DNA from 4 places in the Streptomyces sp. ATCC 21386 genome. Region 3 is predicted to be linked to each of the others. Evidence: riboswitches for the same ligand, from Rfam matches in the RefSeq annotation. Region 3 holds a riboswitch; each other region holds the start of a gene.
The links. Region 3 has a riboswitch for cobalamin ahead of GWK25_RS11470 (ABC transporter substrate-binding protein). Riboswitches for the same ligand answer to the same signal wherever they lie in the genome.
Positions count from the first base shown of each region.

Region 1 (3,200 bases), 4.2 Mb from region 3:
CCCCGTTCCCGCAGCCACTCCAGTGCCCGGACCGTGCCCCGGGTCCCCGGGACGACGACGAGATCGGCGTCGGCGAGCTCCTCGGCCCGGTCCACGAACCGCACCACGACACCGGGTTCGGCGGCGAGCGCGTCCACATCGGTGAAGTTGGACATCAGCGGAACCGCGCACACGGCGACCCGCAGCACGTCCTCCCCGACGGGCGGCGCGACGTTCGACTCCCGCACCGTCCCCCGCAGCGAGACCCGCAGCCCGTCCTCCTCGTCGATGCCGAGCCCGTGCCGGAACGGCAGCACCCCGTACGTCCGCCGGCCGGTGAGCCCGTGCAGCATGTCCAGCCCCGGCTCCAACAGGGAGACGTCGCCCCGGAACTTGTTGACGAGGAACCCGGCGACGAGGGCCTGGTCCTCGGGGGAGAGCAGCGCGACGGTCCCGAAGAACGACGCGAACACCCCACCGCGGTCGATGTCGCCGACCACGAGCACGGGCAGCCCGGCGTTCCGGGCGATCCCCATGTTGACGATGTCGGTCCGCCGCAGATTGATCTCGGCCGGAGAGCCGGCCCCCTCGCAGATCACCGCGTCATACGTGCCCCGCAGCTCGGTGAGACAGTCCAACACGGTCCCGAGCAGCCGCTGTTGCCGCCCGCCGTGATAGCCGCGCGCACTCATCTCGCCCACGGGCTTCCCCAGCAGCACCACCTGACTGCTGCGCTCGCCCCCGGGCTTGAGCAGCACGGGGTTCATGAGCGCGGTGGGCTCCACCCGGCAGGCCTGGGCCTGCATGGCCTGCGCCCGCCCGATCTCGGCTCCCTCCTTCGTCACGAAGGAGTTGAGCGACATGTTCTGCGCCTTGAACGGCGCGACCTTGACGCCCCGGCGCACCAGCCACCGGCAGATCCCGGCGGTGACCACGCTCTTGCCGGCGTCGGAGGTCGTCCCGGCGACCAACAGCCCGCCACTCATCCCCGACTCCTCGACCGCAGCAGCGACACACCCGCACCGATCCCCAGAGCCAGCCATCCGACCCGCCGGGACAACCGCACGGCCCGCTCGATGTCGCCCACGGCGACGGCGCGTCCCTCCCCATTGAGCACAGGCCGGTGCTCGACCCGCCCCCCGTACGACAACGTGCCCCCCATCCGCACTCCGAGCGCCCCCGCGAACGACGCCTCCACGGGCCCCGCGTTGGGACTCGGATGCCTGTGCGCGTCCGCGCGCCAGGCCCGTACCGCCCCCCGGGCGTCCCCGCCGGAGGCCGCGGCCAGCACCGCCGTCAGCCGTGCCCCCGGCCACCCCACCACGTCGTCCAGCCGCGCGGAGGCCCAGCCGAACCGCCGGTACCGCTCGGACCGGTGTCCGACCATGGCGTCCAGCGTGTTGACGGCCCGGAACCCCAGCAGCCCGGGCACACCCGCGACGGCTCCCCACACGAGCGCCCCGACCACCGCGTCCGACGTGTTCTCGGCGACGGACTCCACGACCGCCCGCGCGATCCCGTCCGCGTCCAGCGCCTGAGGGTCCCGCCCGCACAGATGCGGCAGGCGGTCCCGCGCGCCGTCGACGTCCCCCGCCTCCAGGGACCGCCCGATCGCCCGGGCCTCCCGCCCGAGTGAAGTCCCCCCGACGACGGCCCAGGTGGCGGCGGCGGTCAACGCGACGGAGGCGGCACGCGAGGGGCGTACGGCGGACGAGGCGACGGCCCCGAGCGTCACGGCGCCACCCGCGCACACGGCGGTGTGCAGCGCGCCCCACCCCCGGTGGTCCCGCCACAACACCCGCTCCACGGCGCCGGCGGCCCGCCCGAACGCGGCGACCGGATGCCCCCGGCGAGGATCACCGAGCAGCAGGTCACCGAGGATTCCGGCGGTGGCGCCGTACGCGAACACGCGGTCGGCACGCACCGGTTCAGCCGATCGCGAGGTCGGACGAGGGACCGGTACAGGCACTCAGGCGGCAGCCGCGCATGGCGATATGTCCTCACTCAGGGTGTCCACGCCCTGGTTCGACGAGACCGACGGCGAGAGTTCCTGGCTCCCGGGAGGTTCTTCCCCGGTGACAGTGGCGGGACCGCGCCGGAATCGCACCGGCTTCCTCTCCTGCCGTCGTACATGGCCCCGGCAGTCCACCACGCTCCCGGAAGACCCGTCAACTTGCTGTTGACCTGCGGCGCAGGGGTGTGCTCAGCCCCACATCGCTGAAATATCGCCAGACGCCCGAATCGGCTCTTTCTGCGCTCTTCTCCGATACCCAGGCTGGGAACACTTGAGGGAACGGCAGTACGAAAGCACCGCACCCACGCGGAGGCGGGACACTACGCTCGGGTCGTCGCGGTGGACGCCGTGTCGGTGCGCTGACTCTTGGGCTTGGAGGAGGTCGGTGTGATCGGCAGGGAGTCGTCGGCACGGGTGTGGGTCAGGAGCAGCTACTCCGACAACGGGGGCGACTGCGTGGAAGTGGCCGCCGGGCACCGGCGCGTCATGGTCCGTGACTCGAACGGGAATCGTGACGCGCTGCTCGTCTTTCGCTACGCGGCGTGGTGTGGTTTTCTGGCGGGGCTTGTGGACCCGGGAGCGGGCGGATCGTGAAGATCCGCTCGGGGGACGGGAGGTGCACACATGGGAGACCGAGCGAAGGAGACCGCCTCGGCGCGCCTGCGGAAGCCGGGCGTCTGGCGGCAACGGGTGACGGCGGCTGCCCCACTGGCGCTGTTCTGCTCCGTGATGGGCGTGCTGTCCGTCGGAGTGGGCGCCCTGGCCGCGCTGCTGGTCCCGGGCGGTGAGGTGCGTGCTCTGGTCTGGCTGGTGGTGACCGTGCTCGGTGCCGCCGGGGCCGGCCTGTGGTGGGGGCTCACCCCGGTCACGGAACGGCTCCGGGTCCTGAACCGGGCGCTGGGGGAGGCTCGGCCCCGGCGGCCGCACCACCGCTGACGGCGCCGTTGCGGGAGTCGGCTGAGCGGTGGCGCAGGAGCCTGCCCAGCCATGCGCCGAGGGCGGTGACGAGGGCCGCACCGACCGCGCCGATCACCGCCGAGCCGAGCGGCGACACCCCGCCCAGCGGAAGGCCCGGACCGAATCGGGTGGCGACCGAGATGCTGAACAGCAGGACGCTGCCGCACGCCGTGCCGAGCAACAGCCGCACGGACAGCAGCCGGACGGCTCCCGCCACCCGGGCGCTCTCGACCTGGATCAGGGCCTCCGC
Region 1 covers NZ_JAAVVL010000001.1:6,829,424-6,832,623, reverse strand. The annotation lists gene GWK25_RS29350 (cobyric acid synthase) at 1-965, opposite strand, end outside; gene GWK25_RS29345 (cobalamin biosynthesis protein) at 962-1,903, opposite strand; cobalamin riboswitch at 2,004-2,136, opposite strand; gene GWK25_RS29340 (DUF397 domain-containing protein) at 2,381-2,587, shown strand; gene GWK25_RS29335 (hypothetical protein) at 2,618-2,929, shown strand; gene GWK25_RS29330 (hypothetical protein) at 2,859-3,200, opposite strand, start outside.
Region 1: it holds a riboswitch for cobalamin, as region 3 does, so the genes downstream of both, GWK25_RS29345 (cobalamin biosynthesis protein) here and GWK25_RS11470 (ABC transporter substrate-binding protein) in region 3, are expected to answer to the same signal.

Region 2 (3,200 bases), 570 kb from region 3:
CACCGCCGAGATCGCCCGCGTGCAGATCTGGCAGTGGCTGCGGCACCGGGTCATCGACCGGGCGACAGTGGAGGAGATCCTCGACTACGAGGTGGCAGCGCTCGGCGCCGAGTACCCGTGGGCGCCCGTCGACGACATCCGCGCCCTCTTCGAACGGACCGCGCTGGCAAGCGAGTTGCCGCTGTTCTTCACACCGGACGCCTACACCCGGCACCTGGTGCGACGGACGGAGGCCCAGGCATGAGCGCGGCAATCGGACGCGTCGGCGTGGTCGGCGGCGGACAGATGGGCGCAGGCATCGCCGAGGTGTGCGCACGGGCGGGGCTCGACACCGTGGTCTGCGAGGCGGACGCCATCGCGGCCCGCGCCGCCCGCGACCGGATCGCGGGTTCCCTGGAGCGTGCCGTACGACGGGGCAAGCTGACGCGGGAAGCCGCCGGCGACGCCCTGGCCCGGCTCGTCCTCACCAGCAGCCTGGACGACCTCGCCGACCGCCAGCTCGTCGTCGAGGCCGTCATCGAGAACGCCGACGCCAAGACCGAGATCTTCGCTGCCCTCGACAAGATCGTCGAGGATCCGGAGGCCGTGCTCGCCACCAACACCTCCTCCCTGCCGATCATGCGGCTCGGCATGGCCACGAGCCGCGCGGACCGGGTCGTGGGCCTGCACTTCTTCAACCCGGTGCCCGTACTGCCCCTGGTGGAGGTCGTGACCTCGCTGCACACGTCGGCCGCGACGACCGTCGCGGTGGAGGACTTCGCGACCCGGGCCCTCGGCAAGACGGTGATCCGTTCCCAGGACCGGGCGGGCTTCGTCGTCAACGCGCTCCTCGTCCCGTATCTCCTGTCGGCGATCCGGATGGCCGAGTCCGGCTTCGCCACCGCCACCGATATCGACTCCGGCATGGAGCTCGGCTGCGCCCATCCCATGGGCCCGCTGAAGCTGGCGGACCTGATCGGCCTGGACACCGTCGCGTTCATCGCCGAGTCGCTCTACGACGAGTTCAAGGAACCCCTCTACGCTTCTCCCCCGCTGCTCCAGCGGATGGTGGAGGCAGGGCTGCTGGGCCGCAAGACCGGCCGGGGCTTCCACACCTACGACCAGGGCTGAGGGCCTGGTACGACGCGGGCTGAGGGGCCCGCACCGCCGCGAGGGGTGAGGGTCCCGCGCGGCGCGACTGGGAAGGGGCGGGGAAGCGCGAGTGCGGCGCTTCCCGCCCCTCGCCGTCGTTCCCGCCCTCCTCCTCTCCTCCTCCTCCGACGTGCTCCGTGTCACCTTCCAGATCCTGGACCGCTCCCTTGCCCCGCGGGCGACACCCCGTAGGGTGGCCGGAGCAGCTGGTTCGCCCCGTCCGCCAGGCGGGGTGTCGCAAGAGGGAACCCGGTGGGAATCCGGGACTGCCCCGCAGCGGTGAGCGGGAACGACCGCCGTCATACGCACTGGGTCCGACGTACCGGGCCCGGGAAGCGACGGCCAGTAGGTGTCCTCCTCGGTGAACGACGAGGACGTGCCCGCGAGTCCGAAGACCTGCCAACTGCCCGTGCGCGGACCGTTCCGCGCGCGGAGATCTCGGTGACCTCGAGGGCGGGTCGGCGTACATACCAGGCGGAGGACCGCGCTGTGCCGCGTGAGGTCGGTTCCGTCCGGTTCGTCATCCCTTCGCGTTCTCGTCCCGTCTCCGGGATCTCAGGGAATCGTCTCGCGAAGGAGATCTCCGTGACCAGCAAGTCCGCAGCCGCGGCAGCACGGGCCACCGTGTACGGCTACCCCCGCCAGGGTCAGAACCGGGAACTGAAGAAGGCGATCGAGGGGTACTGGAAGGGCCGCGTCACCGCCGACGCCCTCCGCGCCACCGCCGCCGACCTGCGTGCCGCCAACTGGCGGCAGCTCGCCGACGCCGGCATCCACGAGGTGCCGACCGGCGACTTCTCGTACTACGACCACGTCCTCGACACCACCGTCATGGTCGGCGCGATCCCCGACCGCCACCGCGCCGCCGTCGAGGCCGACGCCCTTGACGGCTACTTCGCCATGGCTCGTGGCACCCAGGACGTCGCCCCGCTGGAAATGACCAAGTGGTTCGACACCAACTACCACTACCTCGTGCCCGAGTTGGGCCCGGACACCGTCTTCACGGCCGACTCGACCAAGCAGGTCACCGAGCTCAAGGAGACCCTGGCGCTGGGCCTGACCGCCCGCCCGGTCCTGGTCGGCCCCGTCACCTACCTCCTCCTCGCCAAGCCCGCCCCCGGCGCCCCCGCGGACTTCGAACCGCTCACCCTCCTCGACCGCCTGCTGCCGGTGTACGCCGAGGTCCTCGCCGACCTGCGCGCGGCCGGCGCCGAGTGGGTCCAGCTGGACGAGCCCGCCTTCGTGCAGGACCGCACCCCTGCGGAACTGAACGCCGTCGAGCGCACCTACCGCGACCTCGGGGCGCTGACCGACCGGCCGCAGCTGCTGGTCGCCTCGTACTTCGACCGGCTCGGCGAGGCGCTTCCCGTCCTGGCGAAGGCCCCCGTCGAGGGACTCGCCCTGGACTTCACCGAGGCCGCCGCGGCCAACCTCGACGCGCTCGCCGCCGTCGGCGGGCTGCCGGGCAAGCGCCTGGTGGCCGGTGTCGTCAACGGCCGCAACATCTGGATCAACGACCTGGCGAAGTCCCTCTCCACCCTCGGCACCCTGCTGGGCCTCGCCGACCGGGTCGACGTCGCCGCCTCCTGCTCCCTCCTCCACGTGCCCCTCGACACGGGCCTGGAACGGGACATCGAGCCGCAGATTCTGCGCTGGCTCGCCTTCGCCCGGCAGAAGACCGCCGAGATCGTCACCCTCGCACGCGGCCTCGCCCAGGGCACCGACGCCATCACGGCCGAACTCGCCGCCAACCGCGCCGACCTGGCCTCCCGCGCCGGCTCCCCGATCACCCGCGACCCGGCCGTACGCAACCGCGCCGAGGCCGTCACGGACGCCGACACGCGCCGCTCCCAGCCGTACGGCGAACGCGCCGCGGCCCAGCGCGCCCATCTCGGCCTGCCGCTGCTGCCGACCACCACCATCGGGTCCTTCCCGCAGACCGGCGAACTGCGCGTCGCGCGGGCGGACCTGCGCGCCGGACGGATCGACACCGCCGGCTACGAGGAGCGCATCAAGGCGGAGATCCAGGAGGTCATCTCCTTCCAGGAGAAGACCGGAATCGACGTCCT
Region 2 covers NZ_JAAVVL010000001.1:3,177,764-3,180,963, reverse strand. The annotation lists gene aceB (malate synthase A) at 1-244, shown strand, start outside; gene GWK25_RS13880 (3-hydroxybutyryl-CoA dehydrogenase) at 241-1,110, shown strand; cobalamin riboswitch at 1,337-1,536, shown strand; gene metE (5-methyltetrahydropteroyltriglutamate--homocysteine S-methyltransferase) at 1,717-3,200, shown strand, end outside.
Region 2: it holds a riboswitch for cobalamin, as region 3 does, so the genes downstream of both, metE (5-methyltetrahydropteroyltriglutamate--homocysteine S-methyltransferase) here and GWK25_RS11470 (ABC transporter substrate-binding protein) in region 3, are expected to answer to the same signal.

Region 3 (3,200 bases):
GCAGCGATTGCATCACCGCCCCGCAGACCGCCAGTCCGGCGCCGCACACGGCGGCGAGCAGTGTGCGCGGCAGCCGCAGGTTCCACACGATGCCGTCCCGGATCGGGGACACCTCCGCGGTGCCCCAGCCCAGATGGGAGGCGATGACGGACCAGACGTCGCCGACCTCGATGTCCGCCGGGCCGATGGTGACGGCCACGGCGACGGAGAGGGCGAGCACGGCCAGTCCGACGCCCAGACCGACCGTGGTCCGCACAGCACCGGGGCCCGACCGCAGGGGCCGGGCCCCGGGCGGACGCAGGGCGGTGGTCATCCGGCGAGCCCGTACTCGCGCAGTGCCGCGCCGACGGTCTCGACGGCTTCGACGTTACGGATCGTGGGGTTCATCGCCTGGCCGGAGAGCAGCACGTACCGCTTCTTCTTCACCGCGTCCATGTTCTTGGTCGCCGGGTTCGACTCCAGGAACTCGATCTTCTTCTCGGCGGTCTCCGCGGTCTGCTGCTTACGGACGAGGTCGCCGATGACCAGGACGTCGGGGTTGCGGTCGGCGACGGTCTCCCAGTTCACCTGCGGCCACTCCTGGGTGGAGTCGTCGAAGACGTTCTTGGCACCGAGTTCGTCGGTGACGATGCCCGGCGCGCCACAGCAGCCCGCCATGTAGGGGGACTCCTGGTTGGCGAACCAGTAGAGGATGGTGGCCTTCTTGGCGTCGGTCCCGGCCGTGGCCTCGGCCACCCGGTCCTTCAGCTGTGTGATCAGCTTCTCGCCGCGCTCCTCCACACCGAAGATACGGGCCAGTTCACGTACTTCCCGGTACACGGTGTCCATGGCCAGCGGTTCGGTCCGGGAGCCGTCGCTGGCGCCCTTGTTGTCCTTGCCCACACAGTCGGCGGGCGAGAGGTAGGTCGGTACCCCGAGCTCCTCGAACTTCTCGCGCGGGGCCACCCCGCCCTTACCGAGGGTGGAGGCGAAGGAGGCGGCGACGAAGTCCGGTTCGGTCCCCAGGACCTTTTCGAACGACGGCTGGTTGTCCGCGAGCCGGGGCACCTTGGCGTTCGCCTTCTCCAGCCCCTTCATGACCGGGTCGGTCCAGGTCGCGGTGCCCACCATCCGGTCGGCCAGGCCGAGGGAGAGCATGATCTCGGTGGTGCCCTGGTTCAGGGACACAGCCCGCTTCGGCGGGGCCTTGACGGTCACCTTCTCACCGCAGTTGTCGAGCGAGACAGCTTGCGCTTCGGCGTCTGCGGACGTGCCGGAGCCCGAGGCTCCGCCGGACGACGAGCCGGAGCCGCAGGCCGAGAGCAGGAGCACTCCGGACAGGAGCAGGACAGAACTGCGAGCAGGATGTGACAGGCGCACGACGTGGGTTCCTTGGCGTCGGGGCCTATTCGCGAGGCCCGCTCGGACGGTGGCTGCCAGCAGGTCTTCGGACTCGGGATCATCCAGACGGAGCGCCTTCCCGGACCCGGCTGTGACCGTCTCCAGTGGCTGTCGCCCCGCCCGTCACCCTCACCGCTGCGCGTCAGCTCCGGATTGTCACCGGATTCCCTGACCCGATACGCGTACGACCGCGTTCACGAGTTCGACTGGCAGGCCGAAAATTACCATAGGCTTACCTAACTTCCGAAGTGCCCGGAGCGTCCTCCAGCGGTCGAGCGCCGGACCCGAGGTGAGCGCGCTCCGCCTGACCCGGCCCCTGGCACCGGTAACTCGCCGACCTGTACGTGCCGTTCGGCTTCTCGGTAGAGGTCCCGCGCAGTCTCGGCTGGTAGAGCGATAAGAAGCCCAGGAAGCAAATGGAGGGAACGGGCTCGTGGACGGCTCCAGGCCGCCTGTGTGCCGCGACGGCTGACGGCTGCGCCTTGGCTCTGCACGGTGCGCGCGAAAGCGCCGCTGCGCGATTGGGGGCGGGCGCGGATTGGCGACGGCTACTGGATACGCGAGCCCACCAGGGCAGCGTCGGCTACACGTCCGCAATCCAGGGATGTCCCGGGTGTACGCGGGCGAGTAGCTCGGCCAGGGTTTCTCGCTGAGCCGAGGTCATGTGTGGGACGGTTGCGTCGAAGTCTGCTTGATCCTTTCGGCGGGCGCCCTTGGCCTTGAACAGCAGGACGAGTTCGGGTGCCAGATAGGGGATGCCGTCTTGGGTGTGGTGGATGATGTCGCGGTAGGGAAGCCGGATCCTCTCGTCGCGTCGGCAGATCCAGGTGTCGCCGTCGTGCGGTTCGCGGAACACGTCGAGCAGGTAGTTTCCGGTGACCGGATTGCGGAGCCATGTCTGATGTACGGCGGCCAGCACGTCTGGTGTGGCGTCCTCCCAGATCCGACCGCTGCCTGCCGCGTCGAAGACGTATCTGGGAAAGCGGTTGCGGACCTCGGGAAAACGCGTGGCCGGAATCCCGATCTCGATGTCCCCATGCGCGCGTGTCTGTCTGCCGCGGAACAGGTCCAGTGCCCAGCCCGCAGCCACATACCAGGGCGTGCCGATCCCGGCCAACTGCTGCGCAACGTCACTCGGGGTCCAGCAGGAAGACCACCTGGCGTGGAGAGCTTCGATCTCGTCGGGGGACAACTCGGCGCCAACGCTGGGCAGTTGCTCGCTCACTGCGGGAATCTATCAGCGTATCGAAGATCCCTGGGCGTGGCCGATGAAGGAGAGCAACCGGCCTGGAACCATACGCCGCTCGCGATCACGTATTGTCACGAAGCGGTTGGAGCCGCCTGCTGGCGACGGACCTGACCACTGAGGCGCGACACGACGTAGGAACAGATTTCCGCGCCGCGTACGCGTCGGCGACCGGGACGGTGATCGACGTGGGCGCGCTACGGGCCGGCTGCCTGTGGAGCTAGCGACTCCTCTCGCGCTGCATCTCGTCGCGATGAAGGCGCAGCGTCTCGGCTCTGGCTCGATCGATTGCCCATCCTGGAAGGTTGCCTGGCGGCGGCTGACGACTGGGACGCACTCTCGCTGATCGTGTGAGGCCCGAGACGAGCGGTATCTCGGGGAGAAGCAGCTGCTGCGAGAATGCCCCGATGAGGGGTGCCGGTAAGAACGCTGTCACCAGCCGCAAACGGCGATGATCTTGGGAGGACGTCACCCGCGTGGGTGAGTCCGAGGCGTACAGCTGCGGTGGGTGAGGCTCCGCGAGGACGATCGGCGATCGTGGCCCGTACTCCGTTAGACCTGGATGAACTCGTCG
Region 3 covers NZ_JAAVVL010000001.1:2,612,602-2,615,801, forward strand. The annotation lists gene GWK25_RS11465 (iron ABC transporter permease) at 1-313, opposite strand, end outside; gene GWK25_RS11470 (ABC transporter substrate-binding protein) at 310-1,359, opposite strand; cobalamin riboswitch at 1,400-1,606, opposite strand; gene GWK25_RS11475 (nucleotidyltransferase domain-containing protein) at 1,964-2,605, opposite strand; gene GWK25_RS11480 (Tn3 family transposase) at 3,164-3,200, shown strand, end outside.

Region 4 (3,200 bases), 580 kb from region 3:
GGCCGCGGTCCGCAGGGTCCCCACGGCGGCCCGCGGGGACCGGGCCGCGGGCTTGCGCAGAGCGGTGGTCATCCGCCGAGTCCGTACGCGCGCAGCGCGGCGGCGACCTTCTCGACTCCCTCGACGGTGCGGATCGTGGGGTTCATGGCCTGTCCGCTGAGCAGCACGTACCGCTTCTTCTTCACCGCGTCCATGTTCCGGGTCGCCGGGTTGGACTCCAGGAACGCGATCTTCTTCGCGGCGGTCTCCGCGGTCTGCGACTTACGGGTGAGGTCGCCGATGACCAGCACGCCGGGGTTGCGGTCGGCGACGGTCTCCCAGTTGATCTGGGGCCACTCCTGCTCACTGTCGTCGAAGACGTTCTTCGCGCCGAGCGTGTTCGTGATGATGCCGGGTGCGCCGCAGCAGCCCGCCATGTAGGGGGACTCCTGATTGGCGAACCAGTACAGGATCGTGGTGTCCTCGGCGTCGATCCCGGAGGTGGCCTTGGCAACCCGGTCCTTCAGCTCCGTGACCAGCTTCTCGCCGCGCTCCTCCACCCCGAAGATCCGGGCCAGTTCACGCACCTCGCGATAGACGGTGTCCATGGCCAGCGGCTTCGTCCGTGAGCCGTCACCGTCGCCGCTGTTGTCCTTGCCCTCGCAGTCGGCCGGCGAGAGATACGTCGGCACTCCGAGTTCCTCGAAGCTCTCGCGCGGGGCAACCCCGCCCTTGCTCAGGGTGGAGGCGAAGGAGGACGCGACGAAGTCCGGCTCGGCGTCCAGGACCTTCTCGAACGACGGGGCGTTGTCGGCGAGCCGGGGCACCTTCGCGTTGGCCTTCTCCAGCCCCTTCATGACCGGGTCGGTCCAGGTGGCGGTGCCCACCATCCGGTCGGCAAGCCCGAGGGAGAGCATGATCTCGGAGGTGCCCTGGTTCAGGGACACCGCCCGCTTCGGCGGGGCCTTGACCGTCACCTTCTCCCCGCAGTTGTCGAGCGTGACGGCCCGGGCACCGGCTTCGGCGGACTTCCCGGACCCGTCGGACGACGAGCCCGAGCCGCAGGCGGACAGCAACAGCGCCCCGGTCAGGAGCAGAAGGGAACAGCGGGCGGGACGTGACAGCGGCACAGTGACTTCCTGGGCGTCGGGGCCCATGCGCGGGGCCCGTTCGGACGGTCGGCTGCCAGCAGGTCTTCGGACTCGGGATCATTCCGACGGGGCACCTTCCCAGACCCGGCCATCACCGGGTCCAGTGGCTGTCGCCCCGCCCGTCACCCTCACCGCTGCGCGTCAGTTCCGGACTCCCACCGGATTCCCTGACCCGTGCACGCGGACGTCCGTGTGCACGAGTGCGACTGGCGCCCGGAAGTTACCATGACCTTACCTGCTTCCGCCGCAGTGCCTGCGGTACTCCCGGTCGCCGGGCATCGGACCGCGCAGGACGCACGCGGTTTCCGTGGAACAGCGGCGTGGGGGCGTAATCCATGGCAGGCCTGACTTCCGGAGGCCGGAGGCCGGTGGCGCAGCGCCCCAGCGCCCCGACGCAAGGGCCGTGGCCTGGGTGATCCGCCGGCGTAAGAGACTCAGTCGAGCGGGGGGCGGCATGTGCGTGTGTGTCGGCGGGTACGTCGGAGAACTCAGCGCCCCTTCTTGCCCAGGTACCGAGGGCCGCCCGGCGGGAAGCCGGGCGGCCCTCAAGATGTTGCCGCGTCTGGACGTGGCCCTACTCCTGTGCGTGCCGAATGGCGTCCAGCACGATGTGTGCCACATGGTCGTCGGTCAGGCGGTAGCGCGTCTCGCGGGCCTCGCGCCGGGCGGTGACGATCCGGGAGGTGCGCAGCACCCTCAGGTGCTGGGAGACCAAAGGCTGGCTGACGCCGAGGGCGGTCACCAGCTCGTGGACGTACTTCCCGCCGTCGGCCAGCTCGCGGACGATGCCCAGCCGGACGGGCGACGCCAGTGCGCGCAGCAGGTCGCTCGCGGCCTGCAGGGTCTGCAGCGGCTCGTCCGCCGGGGGAGGGGAAGCCATTGTCATATGCAGACATTAGCATATGGCAACGATTTCCAGTGCGGCGGTTGGCCGCTCGGGGTGCGAGCTGTCAGTGGTCGTCCCAGTGTCCTTCGTGGGCCGCGTGACGGTGACCGTCGTGCACGTAGTCGGTGTGGTCCTCGTGCGGAACGGCGACGTGGCCGCAGCCCTCGCCGTGCTGGTGGTCGTGGCCGTCGTGCACGGCGTGGCCGGTCTCCGCGCACTCGTCGACGTGGTCCCCGTGGACCCGGTGGACGTGGCCCTCGTGCGCGTAGTCGGTGTGGTCCCCGTGCGGGAAGGCGACGTGGCCGCAGCCTGCGCCGTGGGTGTGTGCGTGGTCGTCGTGGGTGCGGTGCTCGGTTGCGGTGGCCATGGAGTGCTCCTTGTGCGTGGTTGTGCGCCCGCGGCTCTCGCCGCGGTCAGTGCATGGCGACATTAACATATAGCGATTGCTGCATGTGTTAGCGGTTCGGTGGTGGAGTGCTGGTCAACTCCGGGCGCCGAGGCTCGAGCCCGATGCGGGCGGCGAACAGCTGCGGCCACGCTCTGGGTTCGAAGAGGGCTGACGGGAATCCGCGTCAGCGCACTCGCCGCTCCTCGAGCGGTGCGGCACGCAACCGTCCGGCCGTGTCGCTCGGCAGGTGGGGTGTGTGGCCCACCAGGCGGGCGGAGTTGGCGACCACGGCGATGCTGCTGGTGTTGTGCAGCAGGGCGGCGAGGACGGGGTTGATGGAGCCGCCCGCGCCCGCGATGAGGCCGGCGAGGTTCACGCCGATGGACAGGGTGTAGTTCTGGCGTACGACGCGCAGGGTGTGCCGGCTGAGTTCGACCACGGCGGCGACCTGGCGCAGGTCGTTTCCGGCGAGGGCGATGTCGGCGGTCTCCAGGGCGACGTGGGAGGAGTGGGCGCCCATGACGATGCCGACGTCGGCGAGTGCCAGCGCGGGCGCGTCGTTGGTGCCGTCACCGACCATCGCCACGCTGTGCCCGTCTGTCTGGAGGTCGCGGATCAGCTGGAGTTTGGCCTCGGGCAGGGCGTGGGCGTGGACCTCGGTGATGCCGAGGGTGTCGGCCACGGCCTGGGCGGTCTCGGGTGCGTCGCCGGTCAGCAGCACGATGCGGGTCACGCCGAGGTCGGTGAGCTGGCGGACGACGGTGTCGGCTCCGCCGCGTACCGCGTCGGACAGGCC
Region 4 covers NZ_JAAVVL010000001.1:3,195,517-3,198,716, forward strand. The annotation lists gene GWK25_RS13935 (iron ABC transporter permease) at 1-72, opposite strand, end outside; gene GWK25_RS13940 (ABC transporter substrate-binding protein) at 69-1,136, opposite strand; cobalamin riboswitch at 1,149-1,356, opposite strand; gene GWK25_RS13945 (helix-turn-helix transcriptional regulator) at 1,705-2,016, opposite strand; gene GWK25_RS13950 (hypothetical protein) at 2,081-2,383, opposite strand; gene GWK25_RS13955 (cation-translocating P-type ATPase) at 2,589-3,200, opposite strand, start outside.
Region 4: it holds a riboswitch for cobalamin, as region 3 does, so the genes downstream of both, GWK25_RS13940 (ABC transporter substrate-binding protein) here and GWK25_RS11470 (ABC transporter substrate-binding protein) in region 3, are expected to answer to the same signal.